Regions from separate parts of the Streptomyces sp. NPDC014891 genome, predicted to be linked through region 4. Evidence: riboswitches for the same ligand, from Rfam matches in the RefSeq annotation. Region 4 holds a riboswitch; each other region holds the start of a gene.
The links. A riboswitch is a leader RNA that binds a small molecule or an ion and turns the genes downstream of it on or off. The one in region 4 is predicted to bind cobalamin.

Region 1 (7,018 bases), on a different contig from region 4:
TCGCGGCGTGCGGTGGGAACGGCGTACGTCGGCGAGTCTTCCCCGCCGGCGGGGTGTGATCGAGGGAGCCACTGTGCGGAATCCATCCACGCCACGGCTGCGAAACTGCGAATCTTGCGAAATCTGCGGATGCTACCTTCACAGAACAGGGGGGGACGGAGAGGAGTCTGATCCGCATGGGACGGCCCGCCGGACCGAAGATCTACGCCCACGCGAAACTGCGCAGGCTGCGCCGCGAGCGCGGCATGAACCAGGTCGAGCTGGCCCGTGCCCTGGGGCTGTCCACCAGCTACCTCAACCAGATCGAGCACAGTCAGCGTCCGCTGACCGCTCCGGTGCTGCTGCGGATCGCCGAGGTGTTCGGCGTCGACCCGGAGTTCTTCTCCGAGGCCGGCGAGGAGCGGCTGGCGACGGATCTGCGGGCTGCGCTCGGGGACGAGGCCTGTGGCGCCCCGATAGCTCAGGACGAGATCGCGGACGTGGCCCGCGACCATCCGGAGGTGGCCCGGGCCCTCGTCACCCTGCACCAGCGCTACCGCGACGCCTCCGAGCGGGTGGCGGCCCTGGCGTCACCCGAGGAGACCGCGGGCCTCCTGCCCGCCGAACCCCACGACGAGGTACGGGACTTCTTCTACGCCCACCACAATCACTTCGCGGTTCTGGAGACCGAGGCCGAGGCGACCGCCGCCGCCCTGGACACCGGCCGGGCTGGCCGCGCGGCCGATGCCCTGACGGACCGCCTCAGGGCCGGACACGGCATCAAGATCCTTCGGGCGGGCCCCGAAAGGTCCGCCGACGCCCGGCGGTTCGACCCGGACAGCGGCCTGCTCATGCTGTCCCCCTGGCTCAGCGAGGGGCAGCGCGCGTTCCAGCTCGCCACGCAGCTGGCGTTCCTGGAGCACGGGCCGCTCCTCGACGCACTGGTCTCCGCCGCCGAGCTCACCTCCACCCAGGCGGAGGGGCTGGCCAGGATCGGGCTCGCCAACTACTTCGCCGGCGCGGTCCTCATGCCGTACACCGCCTTCCACACGGCCGCCGAGGAGCTCCGCTACGACGTCGAGCTCCTTCAGGCGCGCTTCGGCGTCGGATTCGAGACCGTCTGCCACCGGCTGAGCACGCTCCAGCGCACCGGCCGCCGCGGGGTGCCCTTCTCCTTCCTGCGGGCCGACCGCGCGGGCAACATCTCCAAACGGCAGTCCGCCACCGACTTCCACTTCTCACGCCTGGGCGGCACCTGCCCCCTGTGGACCGTGTACGAGGCGTTCTCCGCGCCCGGCCGGATCCTCACCCAGGTGGCGGAGATGCCGGACGGCAAGAAGTACTTCTGGATCGCCCGCACGGTGACCCGGGGAGGATTCGGCCACCACGCGGCACGCGCCGACTTCGCCGTCGCGCTGGGCTGCGAGCTGCGTCACGCGCCACGCCTCGTGTACGCGGAGGGCATCGCCCTCCACGACCCGCGGGCCGCCACCCCGATCGGTCTGGGCTGCCGGATCTGCGAACGCCAGGACTGCGCCCAGCGCGCCCGGCCGCCCGCCGGCGGTATCCTCTCCGTCGACCCCGACCGGCGCGCCCTGGTGCCGTACCCGGTGGTGTCCGAGCGTTGAATCCCGCGCGGCTCCCGGCCGGGACGTGCTGCTCCCGCTCGACCGGCCGTCTCATTTTCGCGTCCACATGGTGGACACCGACTCGCCGCCGAGGATCCCGCACCCTAGTCTGGCCCGGCAGCTGGTTCGCCCCGTCCGCCAGGCGGGATGCGTCGTAAGAGGGAACCCGGTGGGAATCCGGGACTGCCCCGCAGCGGTGAGCGGGAACGACCGCCGTCATACGCACTGGGACCGGACAACGGTCCTGGGAAGCGACGGCCAGTAGGTGCCCTCCGGTCGGACCGGAGAGCGTGCCCGTGAGTCCGAAGACCTGCCCGTTGCCCGCACGCGGACGATTCCGCGCGCGGACATCCCGGTGACCTCGTGGGCGGGTCGGCGTACACAGCGAGCGGCGACGCACGGTTCTCCCGTGACGTGGTCCGCACGTCCTGTCGTTCCCTTCGCGTCCGCGTCCCGTCGTCCGGGATGGCTCTGGACACATCTCGCGAAGGAGAGTTCCGTGACAGCGAAGCCCGCAGCCGCGGCAGCACGAGCCACCGTGTACGGCTACCCCCGCCAGGGTCGGAACCGTGAACTGAAGAAGGCCATCGAGGGCTACTGGAAGGGCCGGGTCTCCGCCGACGCCCTCCGGACCACCGCCGCCGAACTGCGCCGCTCCTACTGGCAGCAGCTGGCCGACGCCGGCATCGACGAGGTGCCGACCGGTGACTTCTCGTACTACGACCACGTTCTGGACACCAGTGTCATGGTCGGCGCTGTCCCCTCCCGCCACCGCGCCGCCGTCGACGCGGACGCGCTCGACGGCTACTTCGCCATGGCCCGCGGCACCCAGGACGTCGCGCCCCTGGAGATGACCAAGTGGTTCGACACCAACTACCACTACCTGGTCCCCGAGCTCGGCCCCGACACCGTCTTCACCGCCGACTCGGCGAAGCAGGTCTCCGAGCTGAAGGAAGCCGTCGCCCTCGGCCTGACGGCCCGCCCGGTCCTCGTCGGACCCGTCACCTACCTGCTGCTCGCCAAGCCTGCACCCGGCGTGGCCGAGGACTTCGACCCGCTCACCCTCCTCGACCGGCTGCTCCCGGTCTACGCCGAGGTCCTCGCCGACCTGCGCGCGGCGGGCGCCGAATGGGTCCAGCTGGACGAGCCCGCCCTCGTCCAGGACCGCACCCCGGCCGACCTGAACGCCGCCGCCCGCGCCTACCGCGACCTCGGCGCGCTCACCGACCGGCCCAAGCTGCTCGTCGCCTCCTACTTCGACCGCCTCGGCGACGCCCTCCAGGTGCTGGCCTCGGCACCGGTGGACGGTCTCGCCCTCGACTTCACCGAGCGCGCCGCCGGCAACCTCGACGACCTCGCCCGCGTCGGCGGACTGCCCGGCAAGCGCCTGGTCGCGGGCGTCGTCAACGGCCGCAACATCTGGATCAACGACTACCAGAAGTCCCTGGCCACGCTCGCCACCCTGCTCGGTCTCGCCGACCGGGTCGACGTGGCCGCGTCCTGCTCCCTCCTGCACGTCCCGCTGGACGCGGCTGCCGAGGTCGACATCGACCCGCAGGTCCGGCGCTGGCTCGCCTTCGCCCGGCAGAAGACCGCCGAGGTCGTCACCCTCGCCAAGGGCCTCGGGAACGGCACCGACGCGATCAGCGCCGAACTGGCGGCCAACCGGGCCGACCTGGCCTCCCGCGCCGACTCCGCCCTCACCCGTGACCCGGCCGTGCGCGCCCGCACCGCCGCCATCACCGACGCGGACGGCCGCCGCTCCCAGCCGTACGCCGAACGGACCGCCGCCCAGCGCGCGCACCTCGGTCTGCCCCTGCTGCCGACCACCACCATCGGCTCCTTCCCGCAGACCGACGAACTCCGCGTCGCCCGCGCGGACCTGCGCGCCGGCCGCATCGACACGGCCGGCTACGAGGAGCGCATCAAGGACGAGATCCGCGAGGTCCTCTCCTTCCAGGAGAAGACCGGCGTCGACGTGCTCGTGCACGGCGAGCCCGAGCGCAACGACATGGTGCAGTACTTCGCCGAGCAGCTCACCGGGTACTTCGCCACGCAGCACGGCTGGGTGCAGTCGTACGGCACCCGCTACGTCCGGCCCCCGGTCCTGGCCGGGGACATCTCCCGCCCCGAGCCGATGACGGTGCGCTGGACCACCTACGCGCAGGCGCAGACCCGCAAGCCGGTCAAGGGCATGCTGACCGGTCCCGTCACCATGCTCGCCTGGTCCTTCGTCCGCGACGACCAGCCGCTCGGCGACACGGCCCGGCAGGTGGCGCTCGCCCTGCGCGACGAGGTGAACGACCTGGAGGCGGCGGGCACCTCGGTCATCCAGGTCGACGAGCCCGCGCTCCGGGAGACCCTCCCGCTGCGCGCCGCGGACCACGCCGCCTACCTCGACTGGGCGACCGAGTCGTTCCGGCTCTCCACCAGCGGGGTCCGGCCCGACACCCAGATCCACACCCACATGTGCTACGCCGAGTTCGGCGACATCGTCCAGGCCATCGACGACCTCGACGCCGACGTCATCAGCCTGGAGGCCGCCCGCTCCCACATGCAGGTCGCCGGCGAACTCGCCGAGCACGGCTACCCGCGTGAGGCCGGTCCGGGCGTCTGGGACATCCACTCCCCCCGCGTGCCCAGCGCCGAGGAGGCCGCCGCACTGCTCCGCAAGGGCCTGGAGGCCATCCCGGCCGAGCGGCTCTGGGTCAACCCCGACTGCGGACTCAAGACCCGCGGCTGGACCGAGACCCGGGCCTCCCTGGACAACCTCGTCTCCGCCGCGCGCCAGGTCAGGACCGAGCTGAGCACCGACGAGGGCTGACGCCCCGCGGACCCGGGCCGGACGTCTCGACGTCCGGCCCGGGCGCCCACGACCAGACTGCAGCGCCCCGGCCTGGCGATCAGGAATCCCGGGTGACGAAGGGTCCTCCATCAGCATGTCCACCCACCAGACCACGCGGCACATCGAGGTCGTCGGCCCCCCGCGCGACCGCCACGGCGAGATCCTGACCCCCGAGGCCCTTGACTTCGTGGCGCGGCTCGACACCGCGTTCGCCCGCCGCCGCCGCGACCTCCTCGCGGCGCGCCGCCACCGCGCGGACAGCCTCGCCTCGGGCCACCCGCTGGACTTCCCCCGCGCCACCTCGGCCGTCCGCGACGATCCGCACTGGAGGGTTGCACCGCAGGCACCGGGCCCGGGCGACCGGCACCGGGCGAGCGTCCCCGGGCCGCCGCAGGCCGGAACGGCGGCGCACAGCCACGGCTCCGGTGCCGATCCGCGGGTCGTCGACTTCACCGAGGTCCCCTCACCGCTCTGGGAGAACGTCCTCGCCGGCCAGCTGGCCCTGACCGACGCCTGCCCGCACCCCGCCGGCAGCGGCGCACCGCACGGCCCGGAACCACGAGCCGGCGGCGGCGTCCCCGCGCTCGCCGTCCGCCCCCGCGGCTGGCACCTGGAGGAGGAGAACCTCCGGATCGACGGCCGTCCCGTCTCCGCCTCCCTCGTCGACTTCGGCCTGTACGTGTTCCACCGCGCCCGGCACCTGACCGGCGCCGGCTCCGGCCCCCGCCTGCACCTCGCCGGGCTGGAGAACCGGTTCGAGGCACGTCTGTGGAACGACGTGTTCCTGCTGGCCCAGGACCTCCTCGGCATGCCACGGGGGACGGTCCGTGCCACGGCCGTCATCGACACGGTCACGGCCGCGTTCGAGATGGAGGAGATCCTCTACGAGCTGCGCGAGCACGGTTCCGGGCTCGCCGCGGACCGTTGGCACTACCTCGTCAGCGTGATCGGCACGTTCGGCCACCGGACCCCGTTCCTGCTCCCGGACAGCACCGAGGACGCGGTCACCGCACCCTTCATACGGGCGTACTCCGAACTCCTCGTCCGCACGTGCCGACGCAGGAACGCTCCCGCGACCGGCGACCTCCCCCCGACCGCCCGTGGCCCGGAGGACACGCCGGTCCGCGCCGCCGACCTGCTGGCCGCGGGCCGGACGGGCCCGGCGCAGACGCCCACCAGGCAGCAGCTCCGGTCGGCCGTGGCCCTCGCCCTGCGCCACACCGAGACCTGGCTGCGCGACCGGGGAACGACCGCACCCGGACGTCTCGCCGGCGGGCAGGCCGCCGAACTCACGCGTGCCCGGCTCTGGCAGTGGCGCCGACAGCGCCTGGTCTCGCCGACCGACCTCCGCGCCCTCATCGACGTGGAATCGGCCGCGATGGCCCGCGAACACCCCGGCGCCGCGGTCGCCGCGGCCCGGGAGGTCCTCGAAGGAACCCTCCTGGAGGACGCGCTGCCGCCCCTGCTGACTCCGGACACCTACCGGCGTGGCCTGATCTGCGCCGCCGGGGGCTCGGCGTGACGCCGGGGCACGTCCGGACGGGCGCGGGCACGGTCGCCGGCCTTCCCCGGTGGGACCGGTGCGCCGTGATGGGGGTGGTGAACGTGACCCCCGACTCCTTCTCCGACGGCGGCCGCTGGTACGACCCGGCGGCGGCGGTGAAGCACGGTCTCGGCCTCGTCGCGGAAGGCGCCGACCTGGTCGACGTCGGCGGCGAGTCGACCCGGCCCGGCGCCTCCCGGGTCGACGAGGAGGAGGAGTTGCGGCGGGTCGTGCCGGTGGTCAGGGACCTGGTGGCCGAAGGGGCGCTCGTGTCCGTCGACACCATGCGCGCCTCGGTCGCGGCGCGGGCGATCGACGCCGGGGCGGTCCTCGTCAACGACGTCAGCGGGGGTCTCGCGGACCCCGGGATGGTCCCCGCCGTCGCGGCGGGCGGCGTCCCCTTCGTCGTCATGCACTGGCGGGGGTTCAGCCACGACATGAACCGCCGGGCGGTGTACGGGGACGTGGTGCGCGAGGTCGTGGCGGAACTCGGGGCCCGGGTCGAGGCCGTGGTGGCCGCGGGCATTCCTCCGGAGCGGCTGGTCGTCGATCCGGGGCTGGGCTTCGCCAAGCGGCCGGAGCACGACCTCCGGCTGGTCGCGGGACTGGCCGAGGTCCGCGCGCTGGGCCGCCCCGTGCTGGTCGCCGGCTCCCGCAAGCGGTTCCTGGGCCATGTGCTGGCCGGCGCGGACGGCACACCCCCCGGTGCCCGGGACCGGGATGCCGCGACGGCCGCCCTCTCAGCGATCGTCGCCCATCGAGGCGCCTGGGCCGTCAGGGTCCACGACGTACGTGCCACGGCGGACGCGGTCAGGGTCGCGCACGCTCTCGTGTCCGCGTCCTGACCGACGGCCGGGTACCCGACGGCCGCTTCCCCTCCGGGCGGGGGGAAGCGGCCGGGGCGGATCAGCGGTGGGTGAAGTCCGGGGCCCGCTTGTCGACGAAGGCCGCCATGCCCTCCTTCTGGTCGGCCGTGGCGAACACCGCGTGGAACAGGCGCCGTTCGAAACGGACGCCCTCGGC
Region 2 (7,018 bases), on a different contig from region 4:
GCTGGCCGGACGCCGCCGCACCCCGCCCGCGGTCCCGGCCCGTCCCACATCCCGGAGTTCACTCCAATTGGTCTAGACCTAGACGGGTTCTCCCGCTTAGCATCGACGACCGCGATCACGAATGCGGGGCGGTCGCGGTACGGAACGTGACGAGGGGGAGACAGGGGATGCTGGAGGCGCTCGGCATAAAGGAGTCGACGGAGGCCGTCTACCGCTTACTGCTGGAGCGACCCGAGTTCGACGTGGCGGAGATGGCGGCCCAGCTGGGCCGCCCCGAGCCCGAGGTCCGCGAGGCGCTCGCCTGCCTCGCGGACCTCAAGCTGGTCCTGATGGACGACTCGTCCGGCGAGGTCGAACCCTTCCATCCGGACGTCGGCTTCTCCTTCCTGCTGTCCCGGGCCGAGGCCGAGCTGAGCAAGCGGAAGCGCCAGGTCGAGCAGGCCGGCCGGGCCGTGGCCGGCATCCTCGCCTCGTACGCCGACCACGCCGAGCCGGGCGTGCGGCACGACCTGGTGGACCGCATCACCGGCCTCGACAACGTCCGGGAGCGCCTGGAGGACCTGGCCGCGAACGCCAGGACCGAGTGCCTCTCCCTGCTCCCCGGCGGGGCGCAGCTCCCCGACACCATGGACGCGAGCCAGCCGCTCGACCAACTCGCCCTGGAACGCGGCGTGCGGATCCGCTCGATCTACCAGGAGAGCTTCCGCAACGACCCGCCGACCGTCGAGTACGTGCGCTGGTACTGCGACCTCGGCGGCGAGGCGCGGACGGTGCCCGTGGTGCCGATGCTCATGGTGATCGTCGACCGGGAGGCCGCGCTGGTCCCGGTGGATCCCGAGGACGGGCGGGCGGGCGCCCTGGAGGTCCGCAGCCCCGGCCTGGTGCACGCGCTCCTGGTGCTGTTCGACCGCCTGTGGGACGCGGGCACGCCGTTCGGCGAGAGCCCGCGCCGCGACGCGCACGACCTCTCGCCGCAGGAGCGGGAGTTGCTCATGCTGCTCGGCATCGGCTGCACCGACGACATCGCCGCCCGGCGGCTCGGGGTGTCGCTGCGGACCGTGCGCCGGATGAGCTCCGAGCTGATGAACCGGCTCGGCGCGCGCAGCCGGTTCGAGGCGGGCGTGCGGGCCGCCAAGGAGGGCTGGCTCTAGAGGACGCCGTCGAACTCCCGTCCGCCCGGGCCGGGGGACCGCTCCCACGCGCACAGCTGACGGAGTCCCATCCGTTATGCGGACAGGGGTTCCGTGCAGCGGAACCGTCCCCTAGATTTCCCCAGCATTACCGAGGTGATCAGTGAGGGGACCGGAATCGCCATGTCAGAAGCGACACAACGGAAACAACCCACCATCACGCCCCTGAGGGTGGTGATCGCGCTCTGTCTGTTCGCGCCGTTCGTGGCGATGCTCTGGGTGAGCTCGTACGCGAAGGCCGAACCGCTCTTCGCGGGCATCCCGTTCTTCTACTGGTACCAGATGCTCTGGGTGCTGGTGTCCACCGCGCTCACCATGGTGGCGTACAAGCTCTGGCAGCTGGACCAGCGCGGCCGCAAGGGCGGTGACGCGCGATGAAGGACGGCGTGAACGGCGTCGCACTCGCCGTCTTCATCTTCTTCTTCCTGGCCGTCACGGTCATGGGCTTCCTGGCCGCGCGCTGGCGCAAGGCCGAGAACGAGCACAGCCTCGACGAGTGGGGCCTGGGCGGCCGGTCGTTCGGCACCTGGGTGACCTGGTTCCTGCTCGGCGGCGACCTCTACACCGCGTACACCTTCGTCGCCGTCCCGGCGGCGATCTACGCGGCGGGCGCGGCCGGCTTCTTCGCCGTGCCGTACACGATCCTGGTCTACCCGCTGATCTTCACCTTCCTGCCGCGGCTCTGGTCCGTCTCGCACAAGCACGGATACGTCACCACCTCGGACTTCGTGCGCGGCCGCTTCGGCTCCAAGGGCCTGTCCCTCGCGGTGGCGGTGACCGGCATCCTCGCCACCATGCCGTACATCGCGCTCCAGCTCGTCGGCATCCAGGCCGTCCTGGACGTGATGGGCGTCGGCGGCGGCGAGACCACCCACTGGTTCATCAAGGACCTGCCGCTGCTCATCGCCTTCGGCGTCCTCGCGGCCTACACCTACTCCTCGGGCCTGCGCGCCCCGGCGCTCATCGCCTTCGTCAAGGACACCCTGATCTACATCGTCATCGCGGTGGCGATCATCTACATCCCGATCAAGCTGGGCGGCTTCGACGAGATCTTCGCCAAGGCGGGCGAGGCATACCAACAGGTCAACCCGGCGACCGACAAGCCGCGGGGCTCGCTCGTCCCGGGCGAGGCCGGCCAGTGGACGTACGCGACGCTGGCGCTCGGCTCGGCGCTCGCGCTCTTCATGTACCCGCACTCCATCACGGCGACCCTGTCGTCCCGGAGCCGCGAGGTCATCCGCCGCAACACCACGATCCTGCCGCTGTACTCGCTGATGCTCGGCCTGCTCGCACTGCTCGGCTTCATGGCGATCGCCGCCGGCATCCAGGTGAAGAACGGCCAGCTCGCCATCCCGCAGCTGTTCGAGACGATGTTCCCCGACTGGTTCGCGGGCGTCGCCTTCGCCGCCATCGGCATCGGCGCGCTCGTTCCGGCGGCGATCATGTCGATCGCCGCGGCCAACCTCTTCACGAGGAACATTTACAAGGACTTCATCAAGCCGGACGCGACCCCGGCCCAGGAGACCAAGGTCTCCAAGCTGGTCTCGCTCCTCGTGAAGGTCGGCGCGCTCGCCTTCGTCCTCACCATGGACAAGACGGTGGCGATCAACTTCCAGCTGCTCGGCGGCATCTGGATCCTGCAGACCTTCCCGGCCCTCGTCGGCGGCCTGTTCACCCGCTGGTTCCACCGCTGGGCGCTGCTCGGCGGCTGGGCCGTCGGCATGGTCTACGGCACGGTCGCCGCGTACGGGGTCGCCAGCCCGACCCAGAAGCACTTCGGCGGCTCCTCCGCCGAGATCCCGGGCATCGGCGAGATCGGCTACATCGGTCTCACCGCCTTCGTCCTCAACGTCCTCGTCACGGTCGTCCTGACCTTCGTCCTCAAGGCCGTGAAGGCCCCCGAGGGCGTCGACGAGACCTCCCCGGAGGACTACACGGCCGACGCGGGCGACCGCGGGGTCGACACGAAGCTCCCGAAGGTGGGAGCCGAGACCCACTGAGCACCCGGCCGGACCCCGGCCGCCCCGGCACCCACGGGCCGCCCCGCCTCCCCGGAGGCGGGGCGGCCCGTCCCGTGGACCGCCCTGACGCCGGCCGGCCCGCCGGAGGCACACTGCCCTCATGGACTTCACGATCAGGGCGGTACGGCCCGAGGACTACGAGGCGCTGGGTGAGCTCACCGCGGGGACCTATCTGAGCGACGGGCTGCTGAAGCACGGGGCGGAGGACTCGTATCTGCACGTGCTCCGGGACACGGCCCGGCGGGCCCGGGAGAGCGAGGTGCTGCTCGCCGAGGACGCCGACGACCGTCTGCTCGGCGGGGTGACCTTCGCCACCGGCAACACTCCGTGGGCGGACATCGCCGTGGACGGCGAGGCCGAGTTCCGGATGCTCGTGGTCTCCCGGGAGGCCCGCGGCCGGGGCGTCGGAGAGGCCCTCGTACGGGCCTGCATCGAGCGGGCACAGGCCCTCCCGGGGTGCCGCCGCATCGTGCTGTCCACGGACGCCACGATGGTCTCCGCGCACCGGATCTACGAGCGTCTGGGCTTCGTCCGCACGCCCCACCGGGACTGGGAACCGATCCCCGATCACTCTCTGCGCACCTACGCCCTGGAGTTCTGACTCTCCGGCGCGACACAACATGTGGGGGGTTCCGCAAGCGGAGCCCCCCACATGTATGCTCGTGCTCGCTGTCGACGCAGGGGAATCCGGCGCGAATCCGGAACTGTCCCGCAACGGTGTGCTTCGTACGGATACGACATGTTCGGACGAGGTGAGTCCGAGGACCTGCCGGCAGCGCACCCGGTCCATCCGTTCCGGGTGCCGATGACTTCCGGGCCTCGCGGAGTGGGCCGGTGGACACAGCGCGTCCGGCGTCCGGACCCTCGCGTGCCCTCCTCCCCCCGCCGCGGCCCCGAGCCGAGCGAGGGAGAGCCCCCACGTGACCATCGCGCCTGCCGATCCGGCTTCCGCCGAGGCTTCCGCGGTCGAGAGCGACGGCCCCGGGACCGTGCTGCTGCGGACCCTGACCGACCTCACCGCCGACCTCACCGACACCGACCCCGGCAGGGTCGCCGCCGCCGCGCTCCGCGGCCGCAGCGCCGCCGCGGACGAGGCGGAACTGCGCGAGCTGGCCACCGAGGCGGCCGCGGGTCTGATCGCCGAGGACCCGGCGTACTCCCGGCTCGCCGCCCGGCTCCTGACCATCACCATCGCCGACGAGGCCGCGAGCCAGGGCTCGTACTCCTTCTCCGCCTCCGTCGCCGTCGGCCACCGCGAGGGCCTGATCGCCGACCGCACCGCCGAGTTCGCCGCGCTCCACGCGGACCGGCTCGACGCCACCATCGACGCGGCCGGCGACGACCGCTTCGGCTACTTCGGCCTGCGCACCCTGTACTCGCGCTACCTGCTGCGCCACCCGATCACCCGCAAGGTGATCGAGACCCCGCAGCACTTCATGCTCCGCGTGGCCTGCGGCCTCGCCGAGGACGACAGCGTCCGCGCGCTCGACGAGGTCGCCGCCCTCTACGGCCTGATGAGCCGGCTCGACTACCTGCCGTCCTCCCCCACGCTCTTCAACTCCGGCACCCGCCACCCGCAGATGTCCTCCTGCTACCTCCTGGACTCCCCCCAGGACGAGCTGGACTCCATCTACGACCGCTACCACCAGGTCGCGCGCCTCTCGAAGCACGCGGGCGGCATCGGCCTCTCCTACTCCCGCATCCGGGCCCGCGGTTCGCTGATCCGCGGCACCAACGGGCACTCCAACGGCATCGTCCCGTTCCTGAAGACCCTCGACGCCTCCGTCGCCGCGGTGAACCAGGGCGGCCGCCGCAAGGGCGCCGCCGCCGTCTACCTGGAGACCTGGCACGCGGACATCGAGGAATTCCTGGAGCTCCGCGACAACACCGGCGAGGACCAGCGCCGCACGCACAACCTCAACCTCGCGCACTGGATCCCGGACGAGTTCATGCGCCGGGTCAACGCCGACGGCGAGTGGTCGCTGTTCTCCCCGGCGGACGTGCCCGAGCTGGTCGACCTGTGGGGCGAGGAGTTCGACGCCGCCTACCGCAAGGCCGAGGCCGCCGGCCTGGCCCGCAAGACGATGCCGGCCCGCGACCTGTACGGCCGGATGATGCGGACCCTGGCCCAGACCGGCAACGGCTGGATGACCTTCAAGGACGCCTCGAACCGGACCGCCAACCAGACGGCCGAGCCGGGCACCGTCGTCCACTCCTCGAACCTCTGCACCGAGATCATCGAGGTCACGAACGACGGCGAGACGGCCGTCTGCAACCTCGGCTCGGTCAACCTCGGGTCCTTCGTGACCGGCGGGGACATCGACTGGGAGCGCCTCGACGCCACCGTCCGCACGGCCGTCACCTTCCTCGACCGGGTCGTCGACATCAACTTCTACCCGACCGAGCAGGCGGGCCGCTCCAACGCCCGCTGGCGTCCGGTCGGCCTGGGCGCGATGGGCCTCCAGGACGTCTTCTTCCAGCTGAAGCTGCCGTTCGACTCGGCCGAGGCGCGCGCGCTGTCCACCCGGATCGCCGAGCGCATCATGCTCGCCGCGTACGAGGCCTCCGCCGACCTCGCCGAGCGCAACGGCCCCGTCCCCGCCTGGGAGCAGACCCGCACCGCCCGCGGCGTGCTGCACCCCGACCACTACGACGTGGAGCTCAACTGGCCCGAGCGCTGGGCCGCGCTGCGCGAGCGGATCGCCGTCACCGGCATGCGCAACAGCCTGCTCCTCGCCATCGCGCCGACCGCGACGATCGCCTCGATCGCCGGCGTCTACGAGTGCATCGAGCCGCAGGTCTCCAACCTCTTCAAGCGCGAGACGCTGTCCGGCGAGTTCCTCCAGGTCAACTCGTACCTGGTCGACGAGCTGAAGAAGCTCGGCGTGTGGGACGCGCAGACCCGCGAGGCGCTGCGCGACTCCAACGGCTCGGTGGCCGGCTTCACCTGGGTCCCGGCCGAGGTGCGCGAGCTGTACCGCACGGCCTGGGAGATCCCGCAGCGCGGTCTCATCGACATGGCCGCCGACCGGACCCCCTTCCTGGACCAGTCGCAGTCGCTGAACCTGTTCCTGGAGACGCCGACGATCGGCAAGCTGTCGTCGATGTACGCGTACGCCTGGAAGCAGGGGCTGAAGACGACGTACTACCTGCGCTCCCGCCCGGCCACCCGGATCGCCCGCGCCGCCCAGGCCGCGACGCCGGCCGCCGCCACCATCCCCGTCCAGCAGGCGACCCCCGACGCGGACGCCCTCGCCTGCTCCCTTGAGAACCCCGAGTCCTGCGAGGCCTGCCAGTAATGAGCACCGACGACAAGAAGAAGAACCTGCTCGACCCGGGCTTCGAGCTGACCCTCCGTCCGATGCGCTACCCGGACTTCTACGAGCGCTACCGGGACGCGATCAAGAACACCTGGACCGTGGAGGAGGTCGACCTCCACTCGGACGTCGCCGACCTCGCGAAGCTCACGCCGGCCGAGCAGCACATGATCGGCCGTCTGGTCGCGTTCTTCGCGACGGGCGACTCGATCGTCTCGAACAACCTGGTGCTGACGCTCTACAAGCACATCAACTCCCCGGAGGCGCGCCTCTACCTGTCGCGCCAGCTGTTCGAGGAGGCCGTGCACGTCCAGTTCTACCTGACGCTGCTCGACACCTACCTGCCCGACCCGGAGGACCGCGCCGCCGCGTTCGACGCGGTCGAGGAGATCCCCTCCATCCGCGAGAAGGCGCAGTTCTGCTTCAGGTGGATGGACTCGGTCGAGAAGATCGAGCGCCTGGAGACGGCCGCCGACCGCCGCCGCTTCCT
Region 3 (7,018 bases), on a different contig from region 4:
TCCGTTCCCTCGATGTCGGTGCCACCGAAGATCCACAGGTCGACGCTGCCGGGCCTCGGCTTGTAGAGCATGGCGCCGAGCTGGCTGTACGTCCAGGTGTTCTGTCCCGGGTCGGCGTGCCAGTACGACCAGTACGCGGAGGCGGGCGGGGTCAGCACACAGTCGTCCTGCTGGGGAGTCGGATACTGCTTGCCGCCCTGGTGACCGCTGTAGCCGATGCGGCAGATGAAGGCGGGGCCGTCGTGGCCGGTGCCGGTCGTCCGCCAGCCGCCCTGGTTCAGCAGCTCGTACCCGGTGGTGGGCGTCGTCCCGCAGGAGCGGTAGATCGGCCCGCCCCAGTGGCTGAAGTCCACGGCCAGCACGGCACCGGACGAGGTGGTGCACTGCCCCATCGGCTGAGGGGCGGCTCCGGCCGGGGCCGCCGTACCGGCGAAGACCGCCACGGTGAGTCCCAGCGCGGCCGTCGTACGGGTGAGGGCGCGGGCGCCCTGACGGGCGGTCACGCCGCCCCGCCGTCGCCCGCGCGGCGCCTGCGGGCGGCATGGGTCGTGCCCCAGCCCGCGAGGACGAGGAGGACCGCGGCGACGGCGAGCCCGGTGACCTGGGATCCGGTCGCGGCGATGCTGCCCCCGCCGGTGCCGGCGGCCTGGCCCCCGGAGGCTCCGCCGTTCTCCCCCTCGGTGATGATCACCGGGGTGGAGGTGCCGGACTGGCCGGAGATGCTCGGGACCGGTTCCGGGGTGGTACCGCTCATGTCACGGGTCAGCACGCCGAAGGAGATGCCGGTGGCGCCGCCGACGGCCTGGGCGGAGGCGCGGACGTCCGAGCCCGCCTGGCCGCCCTTGCTGACGTTGAAGCCGCCGTCCTTGTTCTGCTGCGAGGCCAGGAACTTCCGGGCCTTCGCGATCTCGTCCTTGTACTTCACGGCGTCCAGCGACAGGCCCTGGACGGCGAGCGCGGCCGAGTTCACCGAGTTGCCGGAGGCGCCGGGGAAGCCCCCGTCGGAGAGCTGCCGGCCGGCCAGCCAGACCAGGGACCGGTCCACGGCGGCCTGCGAGTCGGCGTCGGGCAGCAGATCCAGTGCCATCGCGGCCATCGCCGTGGAGTCGACCTCGATGTCGCTCGGCTCGCCGATGAGGCTGGGCCAGGCGCCGGTCGACGGGTCGCGGAGACTCTTCAGGTACGCGACCGGCTGGGCCGCCGCGCCGCTCTCGCCCGCGCGGATCTGGGCGATGACGCCGAGGGACTGGGAGAAGACCGAGGTCGCGTACGTGTAGTTGCCCTTGCCCGCGCACTTCCGGGGCTCGGCGGGGGTCGCGGCCGCGCAGGTGCCCTTGGCGAGCGCGCCGATCAGGTCCTTGCCGCCGAAGGCGCGGGGATCACGGCCCACGGACTGGGCGAGCACCGCGGTCTTGCCGATGAACCCGCCGCCCGCGTACTTCGTGCCGATCTTCGTCCAGTCGTGGACTCCGCGGCCCGAGGCGTCCTTGCCGCCCTTGTCGAGGAAGTCGACGATGTTGCGCAGGGTGGCGTTGTCGTGTCCGGTGGCGGCGAGCGCGTAGGCGCCGTCGATGGTCATGCCGTAGTCCGCGAAGCGGGGGCTGCCCTCGTAGTACCGGCCCTGGATCAGCCGCTTGTGGTCGGCGAGGTAGGCCGAGCCCTTCTTCAGGTCCGGTCCGTCACCGGCCGGGGGAGCGGTGGGCCCCGTCGTGGGAGGCGTGGTGGGCGGGGTGGTCGGAGGCGTCGTCGGCGGTGTCGTCGGCGGGACGGGCTCCTTCGTCGTGAGCGTCACCAGGTCGCTCTTCGCGCCGGCGATCACCGCCGCGGTCGTGGCGTACAGCAGCGGGTCCGTGGTCCCCTCCTCGAAGGCGAAGCCGCCGCCGGGGAACTGCTGGCGGGAGATCCAGGAGACCCCCGCGTCCGCGTGGCCGCGGTCGCCCAGGGCGCGCAGGGTCTGGGCCACCCAGCCGGTGGCGTAGGCGCTGCCCGGGACGCTGTACGAGGCGGCCGGCCAGGCCCCCGTCTTGAACTGGGCCTTCTTGAGGGAGGAGCGGGCCTTGGTGACCACCGGGGTGTGGCCGCCGGCGCGCTGGAGGGCGAGCGCGACGAGGGCGGTGGACGGTGCCTCGCTCTCGCAGACCTGGCCGTCCAGGATCAGGAAGCTGGGGAAACCGCCGTCGTCGCACTGCAGTTGAGCCAGTCGCGTCACCGACTCGGCGGGCGGGGTGACGCCTCCGTTCAGCAGCGCGATGACGGCCAGGGCCTGGCCCTCGGTCTGTCCGGTCGTGCGGAAGTCGCCCTTGGTCGTGCAGCCGGGCACGGGCTGGGGCGCGTCCGAGCCGCTGAGGCAGACGTTCGCCGTCAGGTCGCCGAGGAGGTCGTGGCCGCCGAAGTCGCGGGGGTCCTTCCCGGTGGCCTCGGCGACGAGGGCGAGGCGGGCGGCGGCGGTGGCGTCCGGCGCCTCGTCCTTGCCGGCCGGGTAGGCGTACGCGTCGGTGTGCTCGGGCCGGCCGAGGAAGGCCGCGATCCGGCGGGCGGTGGGGTGCTCGCTGTCGGTGGCGGCCAGGGCGTAGGACACCTCGGTGGTGGCGAGGTAGTTGGGCGTCGTGTCGCCGTCGTTGACGACGCGCTGCCCGTTGGTCAGCCGGTCGGTGAGCCAGCGGGTCGCGGCGGGCAGGTCGATGGTGCCCGGGGGCACGTTCGGCGCCGGCGGGTCGCTGGGGTTCGGCGGGTCGCCCCCGTCCGCGCGGACGTCGTCGGGCGTGAACGACGGCCTGCCCTTGGTGCCGCCGATGTCCGTGCCGCCGAAGACCCAGGCGTCCACGTCGCCCGGCTTGAGCGTGCGCGACATGGCGCCCAGCGGGCTGTACGTCCACTTCCTCTGGCCGGGGGACGCGATCCAGTACGACCAGTAGGCGGTGGCCTGCGGGGTGAGGACGCAGTCCTCCTGAGCCGGAGTGGGGTACTTCTTCCCGGCGTTGAACGCGCGGTTGCCGATGCGGCAGATGAAGGCGGGGCCGTCGTGGCCGGTGCCCTCGGTGGTGAACCCGCCCGTCTGCAGGAGCTCGTAGCCGGTGGTGGGGGTGGTGTCGCAGCCGCGGACGACCGGCCCGCCCCACTTGCCGAAGTCCACGGCGACGATGGCGCCCTTGGTGCGGGTGCACTTCGCGATCGGGTCGGCGCTCGCCGGCGAGGCCGCCGTGAGGTGGGTCAGACCCGCGCCGAGCGTCAGAAGGGAAGCGGTCAGGGTCGACAAGAGCCGCCGTCTCGCCCTCGACCACCGTCTCGCCTGCTGTTCGGTCCCCACCGCGGCCCTCGTCTCTGCCGGGCGGCCCGCGTGCGTGGCGATGCGCCCCCACACGGCTCTGGTGCCGTGGAGAGGCGGCGACGACCACACCGTAGTCCGCGACGGCGTTCCTCGTACTGAGTTCCAGCCCCAGGCATTCCGACTCACCCGGGACGATCCGGGTCTACGGTTGCGGGTCAGTGCCGGAATTCGACCGGCTTCCCCTGGTGCTGACTGCTTATCGGACGGAGTGCAACACGGATCCGTCAGGGCCGTCAATATGCCGTCCGTCTCACCGGGATCCGGAGCCGCGTCTCCGGGGCCGTCTGCCGTGGTCCTGCTGGCGGTACGGTGATCGTTCGGGTAGCGTCCTGGGCTGCCAAGTGGGGGAATCCGGTGCGAATCCGGAGCTGACGCGCAACGGTGTCGAGGCGGCGGGGGCCGTCTCGGAGCCCGAATGCCCATACGGCGACGCAGTACAGAAGCCGTACCACGCGTTCCGGACGGCGGCTCCCCGGAGATCCCCGGCCGTGCCCCGTCGGGGCGACGCGGGGCATGTGCCGAGCGGCCGGCGTCCGCCGACCTCCAGGAGCAGGCCCATGTCCCTTCCCCGTCCCTCCCGCCGTCTCGCGCTCGCGGTGCCCGCGGCGCTCGGCGCCCTCGCCCTCGGCACGCTGCCCGCCTTCGCGACCTCCACGCCCGCGCAGATAGCCACGTCTAAGACCAACGGCGTCGCCTACCTCAAGTCCCTCCAGGCCGCCGACGGTTCGTACGCCGGCTCCGGTCTCTCCAACGAATGGGCCTTCAGCGCGTTCGCGGCCGCCGGTACGGCCGTCGTCGACGTGGCCCCCGGCGGCGACACCACCAAGAACGCGAGAACCGTCTACCGGAACCTGCTGTCGACGGCCGGCTGGCCGTCGGCGACCCCGGTGGTCACGGACTACGAGCGCGGCACGCTCAACGCCTACGCCGCGGGCATCGACCCGGCCCGCGTCTCCGCCTCGCGCAACCTCGTCGCGGACGTCTACGCGTACTGGCAGACCGCCGAGCCCGGCTACTTCGGCCCGTCCGCGAACTTCAACGGCACCGTCTTCGCCGCCCTCGCGCTGCGCGGCGCGAAGACCCAGGCCGGCGCCGCCCGCATCCCCCAGGCCCTCACCGACACGATCGTCACCCGCCTCCGCGCCAACCAGCACAACGACGGCGGCTGGACCTACCAGAAGGTCGAGGACAACCCCACGGGCCTCGCCTCGGCCGGGGACATCGACATGACCGGCGCGGCGATGGCCGCGCTGTGCGTCTCCGGCGTCCCCAACACCGACACCGACGTCGTGCAGGCCAAGAACTTCCTCAAGGGCAAGCTGGTCGCCTCCTCCGGCGCCTTCAACTCCCTGTACGGCGTCAACACCAGCTCCAACGGCTGGGCCGTCGCGGGCCTGAACGCCTGCGGCATCAACCCGCAGTCGGCCGACTTCACCACGGTCCCCGGCAAGACGCCGGTCGACTTCCTCCTCGCCAACCAGTACAACCCGGCTGGCGGCTTCAAGTACAAGCCCGCCGACACCACGCCCTCCGCCTACTCCTCGATCGACGCCCTGCGCGCGGTCGCCGGCGGCGGCTTCACCGCCGCGCCGCCGGTCCCGACGACCCCGGGCGCCCCCCAGTGGGTCGCCCAGCCCACCTTCACGGCGGGCACCGCGACCAAGCTGGCCCTGACCGTCGACGACGGCGCCGGGAACCTCAAGGTGTGCTCGGTCTCGTTCACGCCCACGGGGACGACCACGACGCTCGGCGACGTCCTCGCCGCCGCGACGAGCGCCGCGACCCCGTCCGGATGCGTCACCTCGGTCACCCCCGCCTCGGGAACCGGCACGATCACCGCGGTCAACGGCAAGGCCAACAGCGGCTCGAACACCTGGAAGGTCAGCGTCGACGGCTCCGCCTTCGCCGGTGCCCTCCGCGAGAAGACGATCAACGTGGGCGACACCATCGCGCTGCGCTGGGGAGCCTGAGCAGCCGGCGGGGTGAGGGCCGCTGCCGGGCCCTCACCTCGCCGCGGGCCGGGTCGTGGGTGCCTCTGAGCCCCGCGAGAGTGCGGCAGGGAGAACGGAGAAGGAATGGCTGCCAGGAGCGAGCCCGAGACGACGGCGGACCCCGCCCGGGAGCAGTAGCGCGCGCCGCCGGCCTCTCCCCGAACGGCCGGGCGGTCAGCCGGCGGTGTCGTCGGGGCTGGTCCGGAGCAGGTAGGTGTCCATGATCCAGCCGTGCTCCGCCCGGGCCGCGGCCCGCGTCCTGCTGATGTCGTCGGCGACCTCGTCGAGCGGGCCGGAGATCAGGATCTCGTCCGGGGTGCCGAGGTAGGCACCCCAGTAGATCCACGTACCCCCGCCGGCGAACTGCCGGAACGACTCGTGGGCGTCCAGCATGACGACGATGTCCCCGTCGTCGTTGCCCACGGTCTCGGCCAGCCGCCGTCCGGGGGTGATGTGGATCGGGCGCCCCACCCGGTTGAGGCCGACGCGATGGTGTGCCGCGAGCGTGGACACGCTGCTGACGCCCGGGACGACGTCGCAGGTGAAGGCCACGTTCCCGCGTGCGGTGATCTCCTCCAGGACGGCCAGCGTGCTGTCGTACAGCGAGGGATCACCCCACACCAGGAACGCTCCGCGTTGCCCGGGAGCGAGCTCCTCGCGGATCAGCCGCTCGCAGACGTCGGCGCGCCGTCGCCGCCAGTCGTGGACGGCGTCGGTGTAGCCGCCCCGGGCGCCCTGTGCGCGGTCGCGCCACGGATCCTCGGCGTCGACCACGCGATGCCCGGGGGACGCGTGCTCGGTGAGCATGGCCCGTCGGAGGCCGGTGAGGGACGACTTCTCCTCCCCCTTCTCCAGGACGAAGAAGACGTCCGTCCTCCGCATCGCCTTCACGGCACCCAGCGTCAGCTGGTCCGGATCTCCGGACCCGATGCCGATCACCGCGATGTGCCTCGTACCGTCCCGCACTGCCGTTCCCTTCGACGTCACCGGTCCCCAGGTTACGGAGTGCCCGCGACGGCCGCCCGGGCGGTGGGCGCTCTGCGGGAGGGGACACGGGGGAGGGGACACGGGGGAGGGGACACGCGGGAGGGCGGGCGGCCTCCACGCCGCCCGCCCTCCCCGCGCGCGTGACACCGGGCCCTCACCCGGTGCCGCCGCGCCGCCCGGGTCCTCAGCCCGGGCTACCGGGTCTCTCCTCCCGGTCGTACGTGTGGAACCCGCGCCCCGCCTTCCGGCCGAGCAGCCCCGCCTCGACCATGCGCAGGAGCAGCGGCGGCGGGGCGTACAGGGGTTCCTTGAACTCGTCGTACAACGACGCGGCGATGGAGGCGACGGTGTCGAGTCCGATCAGGTCGGCGAGCCGGAGCGGGCCCATCGGGTGGGCGCAGCCGAGTTCCATGCCGCGGTCCACGTCCGTGGCGGTGGCGAAGCCCGACTCGGTCATCCGGATCGCGGCGAGCAGGTAGGGGACGAGGAGGGCGTTGACCACGAAGCCGGCCCGGTCGTGCGACCGGATGACGGTCTTGCCGAGCACGTCCGTGGCGAAGTCCGTCACGTCGGCGGTCACCTCGGCCGAGGTGTGCAGGGTGGTGACGACCTCGACGAGGGGGAGCACGGGGACGGGGTTGAAGAAGTGCAGCCCGACGACCCGGTCGGCCCGGCCGGTGGTCATGCCCAGGCGCATGACGGGCAGCGAGGA
Region 4 (7,018 bases):
TCGACGCCCCACTGGCGGAAGTACGTCTCGGGGTCCTGGCTCGCGCCCTCCCCGCCGTCCGTCAGGAACTCCGCGACGTCGAAGCCGATGCCGCCCGCGCCGATGATCGCGACCCGCTCGCCGACGGGCGCGCCGTCCCGCAGCACGTCCAGGTAGCTGAGGACGCTCGGGTGGTCCACGCCCGCGATGCCGGGGGTGCGGGGCGAGACGCCGGTGGCGACGACGACCTCGTCGAAGTCGTCCAGGTCGCCGGCCGAGACCGGGGTGCCGAGGCGCACGTCGACCCCGCGCTCGTCGAGCTGGACGCGGAAGTAGCGGAGCGTCTCGTCGAACTCCTCCTTGCCGGGCACCTTCTTCGCGATGTTCAGCTGGCCGCCGATCTCGGAGGCCGCGTCGAACAGGGTCACCGAGTGCCCGCGCTCGGCCGCCGACACCGCGCAGGACAGCCCCGCCGGGCCCGCGCCGACGACGGCGATCCGCTTGGTGCGGCGGGTGGGGGAGAGGACCAGTTCGGTCTCGTGGCAGGCGCGCGGGTTGACCAGGCAGGACGTGATCTTCAGGTTGAAGGTGTGGTCCAGGCAGGCCTGGTTGCAGCCGATGCAGGTGTTGATGGTGTCGGCGCGGTCGGCTGCGGCCTTGGCGACGAAGTCCGGGTCGGCGAGGAAGGGGCGGGCGAGGGAGACGAGGTCGGCGCGGCCGTCGGCGAGGATCTCCTCGGCGACCTCGGGGGTGTTGATGCGGTTGCTGGTGACGAGCGGCACGGAGACCTCGCCCATCAGCTTCTCGGTGACCCAGGTGTAGGCGCCGCGCGGCACGGAGGTGGCGATGGTGGGGATCCGCGCCTCGTGCCAGCCGATGCCGGTGTTGATGATGGTGGCCCCGGCCGCCTCGATCTCCTTGGCGAGCCGGACGACCTCCTCCAGGGTGGAGCCGCCGGGCACCAGGTCCAGCATGGAGAGGCGGTAGACCAGGATGAAGTCCTCGCCGACGCGCTCGCGGATCCGGCGGACGATCTCCAGCGGGAAGCGGACGCGGTTCTCGTAGGAGCCGCCCCACCGGTCGGTGCGCTGGTTGGTCGCGGCGGCGATGAACTCGTTGATGAGGTAGCCCTCGGAGCCCATCACCTCGACGCCGTCGTAGCCGGCCTCCTTGGCGAGCACGGCGCAGCGGGCGTAGTCCTCGACGGTCTGCTCGACCTCGGCGTCGCTCAGCTCGTTCGGCACGAAGGGGCTGATGGGGGCCTTGAGGGCGCTGGGCGCGACGAGCGCGGGGTGGTAGGCGTACCGGCCGAAGTGCAGGATCTGCATCGCGATCCGGCCGCCTTCGGCGTGCACGGCGTCGGTGATCAGCCGGTGCTCGGCGACCTCGTCCGCGGTGGTGAGCTTGGCGCCGCCGTCCCAGGGGCGACCGGCGTCGTTGGGCGCGATGCCGCCGGTGACGATGAGGCCCGCGCCGCCGCGGGCCCGCTCGGCGTAGAAGGCCGCCATGCGCTCGAAGCCGTGCTCGGTCTCCTCGAGCCCGACGTGCATGGATCCCATGATCACCCGGTTGGGCAGGGTGGTGAACCCGAGGTCGAGCGGGTTCAGCAGGTGCGGGTACGGGGTCATGGGGGCGCCTCCTCGCGCAGGATCGTCGCCCTCAGTTCTAGGGGACCCCCACTCGTTATGCAACTAGTTGCAGAAGATTCGGGACGTGACCTCTACTACTCGGTAGCTTTATCGGGTGGCGCCCTGCGCACGGCGCCGCGCGGTCGCCGGACCGGGGCGGAGCGCCGGGCGGGTGCCCTGTCGAGCACGGGGCGCCGGCCGGCGCCGGGATTCCGGCCGCGCCGGGCGCGTGGCGCCGCGACCTCGGCCTACTCCGTCCCGCGCGACGACGCCGCCGTCCCGAGCCAGGCGTCCAGCTCCTCCGGCGCGCGCGGCTCGGCAGCCCCCTCCGGGAGCAGGCCGTGGCCGCGGAGCAGCCGGGCCACCGCCGTGCCCCAGGGGCGGCGCAGCCGGGCCTCGGCGAGCAGCACGTCGTCCGCGAGGAGCTCCGCGACCGGTCCGGTCCGCAGCCCCGACGGAGCGAGCACCGCGGCCTCGTCCGCCCAGCGCAGCGCCAGGTCCACGTCGTGCGTGGCCATCAGCACCGTCGTGCCGCCCTCCCGCAGCCGCCCGAGCGCGTCGAGCAGCCGCTCCTGCCCGTGCGGGTCGAGACCCGCCGTCGGCTCGTCCATGATCAGGACGCGCGGCCGCATCGCCACCGCTCCCGCGATCGCCGCGCGCTTGCGCTGCCCGTACGACAGCAGATGCGTCGGCCGGTCCGCGAGCGCCGTGATGTCCAGCGCCGCCAGGGCCTCGCGCACCTGCCGCCGTACCTCGTCCTCCGGCAGCCCCAGGTTCGTCGGACCGAACGACACGTCCTGTTCCACGGACGCGGCGAACAGCTGGTCGTCGGGGTCCTGCACCACCAGCTGGACGGTGGTCCGCAGCCGGGTCAGGCCCTTCCGGTCGTACGCCACCTCCGCGCCGTCCAGGCGCAGGGTCCCGCTCGCACACCGCAGGCCGCCGCTGAGCAGGCGCAGCAGGGTCGTCTTGCCGCTGCCGTTGCGGCCGAGCAGGGCCACCGCGCGTCCCTCCGCGACGGCGAAGTCCACACCGGTCAGCACCGGAGGCCCGTCCTCGTAGGCGAAGCCGGCCTTCACCAGTTCCACGACAGGGGTCGGAGACGTCACGGAAGGAGCCTTTCCAGTACGAGGGTGACGGCGACGAGACCGGTGAGCAGGCCGCCCGTCGCGGCGAGGAACGGGCGGGAGACCGCGCAGGCGGGTACCAGGACCCGCAGGGTCCCGTCGTATCCGCGTCCGGCGAGCCCCGACTGCAGGCGCTGGGCGCGGTCGAAGGCCCGCACGAAGGCGGTGGCGCCGAGGCCCGCGAGCGAACGCCAGGTCGCGGCCCGCGTGGTGTGCCCGAGCCGGGCCGCCTGGGCCTGCCGGATCTTGGACATCGCGTCCAGCAGCATGAAGATGATCCGGTACATCACCAGCGCCACGTCCACCACCGGCGCCGGCACCCCCGCGCGTACCAGCCGGGGGAGGACGTCGGACACCGGCGTCGTGAAGGCGAAGAGGAGCACGCCGAGCGACGCCGACGCCGTCCGCAGCAGCAACTCGCCCGCGTGCACCGGGCCGTCGGGAGCGAGGGAGACGAACCCGCGGGAGCCGCCCACCTCGAAGAGCAGCGGAATCGCGCCGGTGACGCAGAACCCGAGCGGGATCCGGAACGCCCGCCACAGCGCCCGGCCCGGCACACCGGCCGGTCCGAGCAGCACCGCGAGCGTGGCCGCCGCCACGAGCGCCGCGCCGGGCCACGGCGGCAGGCCGACCGCGCACAGGGTGAGACCGAAGCCGAGGAACGCCTTCTCGGCGGGATGGCGGCGGCGCCAGCGACTGCTGTGCGCCGCCGCGTCGATCGGCAGCATCCGGGGCTACGCGCCCGGTCCGCGGCCGGATCCTCCACCGGCGGCCGGCCCTCCGCCGCTACCGTCCCCGGCCGCCGTCGTGGCCGTCCGCGAGGCACCGGCGGCACCGGGTGCGCCGGCCCCGGGCAGGTCGGACGCACCGGCCCCGGCCCCTTCGGCCCCGGCCCCTTCGGCCCTGGTCAGGTCGGCCCCGGGCAGGTCGGCCCCGGAACCCTCCGCGACGGCTCGCGCCGCCCCCTGCCGACGGCCGCGGCGCAGGCCGAAGTAGTACGCCAGGACGCCGGCGCCGAGAGCGGCCTGCAGGGCGAACAGCGCGGACTCGATCTCCCCGGACGGGGGTTCGTAGAGCGGGCTGAACCACGGTTCGTAGTCCGGCCGCAGCTCCGTGATCGCGGTCTCGGCCTCCGCGTCCGCCCCGGCGAAGGGCTCCTCCTTGTGGTCGCCGAGCCCCAGGGCGAGCGGCAGCACCGCGAGCGCGGCGACGACGAGCAGCAGCAGGGTGTTGATCTTCGCGTTCCGGCTCATCGCGCGGCCGCCTCCTCGCGTCGCTCCGACGTGCGCCCGGCGAGGACGCCGAGCCGGACCAGTTCGCCCTTGCTGGACTGGGTGAGCAGGCGCATCACCAGCACGGTGAGCAGGCCCTCGCTCACGGCGAGCGGGATCTGCGTCACGGCGAAGATCCCGCCGAACTTGGCGAGCGCGCCGGGGATGCCGCTGCCCGGGTCCGGGAAGGCGAGCGCCAGCTGGACGCTGGTCACGCAGTAGGTCGACAGGTCGGCGACGAACGCGCCGAAGAACACGGCGACCATCAGCGGCGCGCCGAACCGGCGCAGCAGCACGTAGGCGCCGTAGCCCGCCCACGGCCCGACGATCGCCATCGAGAAGACGTTCGCGCCGAGCGTGGTCAGGCCGCCGTGGGCGAGCAGCAGCGCCTGGAACAGCAGGGTGATGGTCCCCAGGACCGCCATGATCGGCGGCCGGAACAGTATCGCTCCCAGACCCGTACCGGTCGGATGGGAGCAGCTGCCGGTCACCGAGGGCAGCTTGAGTGCCGACAGGACGAACGTGAAGGCGCCGGCGGCGCCGAGCAGCAGCGTGGACTCCGGGTTGGACCGCACCTCGCGGGTCAGCGCGCGGACCCCGTGGACGACGAACGGCGCGGACGCGACGCCCCAGGCGGCCGCGTGCACAGGGGGTAGGTACCCCTCGGCTATATGCATGGTCGGGAGACCCTCTCCAGCACCTCGTGGATGGACAACGCACCCTGGCCGGTCTCCTGGCTGACGGTCATTCCGTCCGGCTCCGCCTTCCCACACCACGAGGGTCTCCCGACGTGGTCCAGTGGCTTCCCGAGGGCGTTCCCCGGGGGTGGAGCCGGACCTCCCGATCACAGTGGCGAGGGCCGCACCGGTACCGCACCGGTTTCCCGTACACCAAGGCCCTGCGACATTAGTGCGTTGACCTGCTGGATCACAACAAGGCCGGTACCGGGTGCGGCCCCACGCCCACTCCCCGCAGTCGGCCCGGGCGGCACCGGACGACCGCCGGGGGCCGCTCCCTCCGTCAGTCCTTGCGGTACGCGTACGCCTCCGCCGCGGCGGCCGCCACGGCGTCCAGGTCCCCGCCGGCGCCGGCGGTGACGCAGGCGGCGACCGCGCCCTCGACGAACGGCGCGTCCACGAGCCGGGCGCCCTCGGGCAGTTCGTCGCCCTCGGCGAGGAGGGCCTTCACGGTCAGCACCGCACTGCCCAGATCGACGAGGAGCACCACTCCCGCGCCGCGGTCGGCGGCCTTCGCCGCCTCGCAGATCAGCGCGGAACTCGTCCCGAGACCGCCGTCGGGGGTCCCGCCGGCCGGCACGACCGGGGCGAGGTCGCCGCCCCCGGCGAGCCCGCGGGCCAGCTCGGCGACGGAGGCCGCGACGGCCGCGCTGTGCGACACGAGCACGATGCCGACCGGACGGCCGCGGTCGGTGCCGCCGGTCCCGCTCTCGTCGCTCACACCGTCGGTCCGACTCACGCCGCTCACACCGTCCGTCCCGCTCACGTCACGCACTCCGTCGGTACGACTCACGCCACGCACACCGTCCGTCCCGCTTTCGCCGCTCGATCCGTCGTTCCCGCTCCCGCCGCTCAGCCCTCCGCTCTCGCCCCCGCCGCTCATGCCGTCCCCTCGGCGGCAGGGTGCTCCTCGCCGCGGGCGACCTCGTCGAGGGCGGCGAAGAGCAGCGCCGAGGACGTGGCCCCCGGATCCTGGTGCCCCACCGACCGCTCGCCCAGATAGCTGGCCCTGCCCTTGCGCGCCCGCAGGGGTACGGTCGCCAGGGCGCCCTCCGCGGCGGCCGCGCGCGCGGCGCCGAACGAAGCGCGCAGCCCGTCCACCGCCGGCGTGAGCGCGTCGAGCATCGTCTTGTCGCCGACCTGCGCCCCGCCGAGCTGGGACACGGCGGCCACTCCCGTACCGAGCGCCTCCGCGAGCTGTTCCCGGGTGACGCGCGGGTCGTCCCCGAGGGTCTTGCCGGTACGGCGGAGGAGCGTGCCGTACAGCGGTCCCGAGGCGCCGCCCACGGTGGAGATCAGCTGCCGGCCGGCTGCGGTGAGGGCGGCGCCCGGCGTCGCGGGCGGGTCCTCGCCCAGGGCGGTGGTCACGGCGGCGAAGCCGCGCCGGAGGTTGGCGCCGTGGTCCGCGTCGCCGATGGCCGAGTCGAGCTCGGTGAGCCGGTCCGCCTCCCGGTCCACGGACTCGGCCACGGCGGCCAGCCAGCGCACGAGGAAGGCGGCGTCGAAGGTCTGCGTCATGTCGGGCTCCTGTTCCCTCGTCCGTCTCACCGGCCCCAGCGCAGCGCGGGCGTCGCCACGGGGGCGTCCCAGAGGCGCAGGAGCTCCTCGTCGACCTCGCACAGGGTGACCGAGCAGCCGGCCATGTCGAGCGAGGTCACGTAGTTGCCGACGAGGGTCCGGGCGACCGGCACCCCGCGTTCGCCCAGGACGCGCTGGACCTCGGCGTTGAACCCGTACAGCTCCAGGAGCGGTGTCGCGCCCATGCCGTTCACGAGGGCGATGACGGGGCCCGAGGGGCGGAGGTCCTCGACGACGGCGTCGACGGCGAAGTCGGCGATCTCCCGGGAGGTCATCATCGGGCGCCGCTCGCGACCGGGTTCGCCGTGGATCCCGACGCCCAACTCCAGCTCGCCCTCGGGGAGGTCGAAGGTGGGGCTGCCCTTGGCGGGGGTCGTGCAGGCACTGAGGGCGACCCCGAAGGAGCGGGAGCGCTCGTTGACCCGGCGTGCGATCGCCTCCACGCGCTCCAGCGGAGCGCCCTCCTCGGCGGCGGCTCCCGCGATCTTCTCGACGAAGAGGGTGGCACCGGTCCCGCGCCGCCCGGCCGTGTACAGACTGTCCGTGACGGCGACGTCGTCGTCGACCAGGACCTTGGCGACCTGGATGCCCTCGTCCTCGGCGAGCTCGGCCGCCATCTCGAAGTTCAGCACGTCACCGGTGTAGTTCTTGACCACGAACAGCACGCCGGCTCCGCTGTCGACGGCGGCGGAGGCCCG

Region 1: linked by a shared signal. The riboswitch ahead of metE (5-methyltetrahydropteroyltriglutamate--homocysteine S-methyltransferase) and the one ahead of ACF09E_RS02565 (energy-coupling factor ABC transporter permease) in region 4 are both predicted to bind cobalamin.
Region 2: linked by a shared signal. The riboswitch ahead of ACF09E_RS17615 (ribonucleoside-diphosphate reductase subunit alpha) and the one ahead of ACF09E_RS02565 (energy-coupling factor ABC transporter permease) in region 4 are both predicted to bind cobalamin.
Region 3: linked by a shared signal. The riboswitch ahead of ACF09E_RS14585 (prenyltransferase/squalene oxidase repeat-containing protein) and the one ahead of ACF09E_RS02565 (energy-coupling factor ABC transporter permease) in region 4 are both predicted to bind cobalamin.

What each region holds. Positions count from the first base shown of each region.
Region 1 covers NZ_JBIBWF010000004.1:580,211-587,228, forward strand. The annotation lists gene ACF09E_RS14505 (short-chain fatty acyl-CoA regulator family protein) at 177-1,607, shown strand; cobalamin riboswitch at 1,713-1,940, shown strand; gene metE (5-methyltetrahydropteroyltriglutamate--homocysteine S-methyltransferase) at 2,107-4,431, shown strand; gene ACF09E_RS14515 (malate synthase A) at 4,547-5,974, shown strand; gene folP (dihydropteroate synthase) at 6,043-6,840, shown strand; gene ACF09E_RS14525 (enoyl-CoA hydratase) at 6,902-7,018, opposite strand, start outside.
Region 2 covers NZ_JBIBWF010000005.1:509,972-516,989, forward strand. The annotation lists gene ACF09E_RS17590 (MMPL family transporter) at 1-76, shown strand, start outside; gene ACF09E_RS17595 (LuxR C-terminal-related transcriptional regulator) at 168-1,151, shown strand; gene ACF09E_RS17600 (DUF3311 domain-containing protein) at 1,314-1,568, shown strand; gene mctP (monocarboxylate uptake permease MctP) at 1,565-3,190, shown strand; gene ACF09E_RS17610 (GNAT family N-acetyltransferase) at 3,312-3,812, shown strand; cobalamin riboswitch at 3,861-4,000, shown strand; gene ACF09E_RS17615 (ribonucleoside-diphosphate reductase subunit alpha) at 4,132-6,510, shown strand; gene ACF09E_RS17620 (ribonucleotide-diphosphate reductase subunit beta) at 6,510-7,018, shown strand, end outside.
Region 3 covers NZ_JBIBWF010000004.1:598,276-605,293, reverse strand. The annotation lists gene ACF09E_RS14590 (hypothetical protein) at 1-503, opposite strand, end outside; gene ACF09E_RS14585 (prenyltransferase/squalene oxidase repeat-containing protein) at 500-3,307, opposite strand; cobalamin riboswitch at 3,418-3,556, opposite strand; cobalamin riboswitch at 3,673-3,749, shown strand; gene ACF09E_RS14580 (hypothetical protein) at 3,886-5,298, shown strand; gene cobF (precorrin-6A synthase (deacetylating)) at 5,494-6,285, opposite strand; gene ACF09E_RS14570 (3-hydroxybutyryl-CoA dehydrogenase) at 6,491-7,018, opposite strand, start outside.
Region 4 covers NZ_JBIBWF010000001.1:621,805-628,822, reverse strand. The annotation lists gene ACF09E_RS02585 (FAD-dependent oxidoreductase) at 1-1,607, opposite strand, end outside; gene ACF09E_RS02580 (energy-coupling factor ABC transporter ATP-binding protein) at 1,856-2,716, opposite strand; gene cbiQ (cobalt ECF transporter T component CbiQ) at 2,713-3,462, opposite strand; gene ACF09E_RS02570 (energy-coupling factor ABC transporter substrate-binding protein) at 3,469-3,987, opposite strand; gene ACF09E_RS02565 (energy-coupling factor ABC transporter permease) at 3,984-4,682, opposite strand; cobalamin riboswitch at 4,711-4,943, opposite strand; gene ACF09E_RS02560 (PTS-dependent dihydroxyacetone kinase phosphotransferase subunit DhaM) at 5,026-5,463, opposite strand; gene dhaL (dihydroxyacetone kinase subunit DhaL) at 5,622-6,260, opposite strand; gene dhaK (dihydroxyacetone kinase subunit DhaK) at 6,287-7,018, opposite strand, start outside.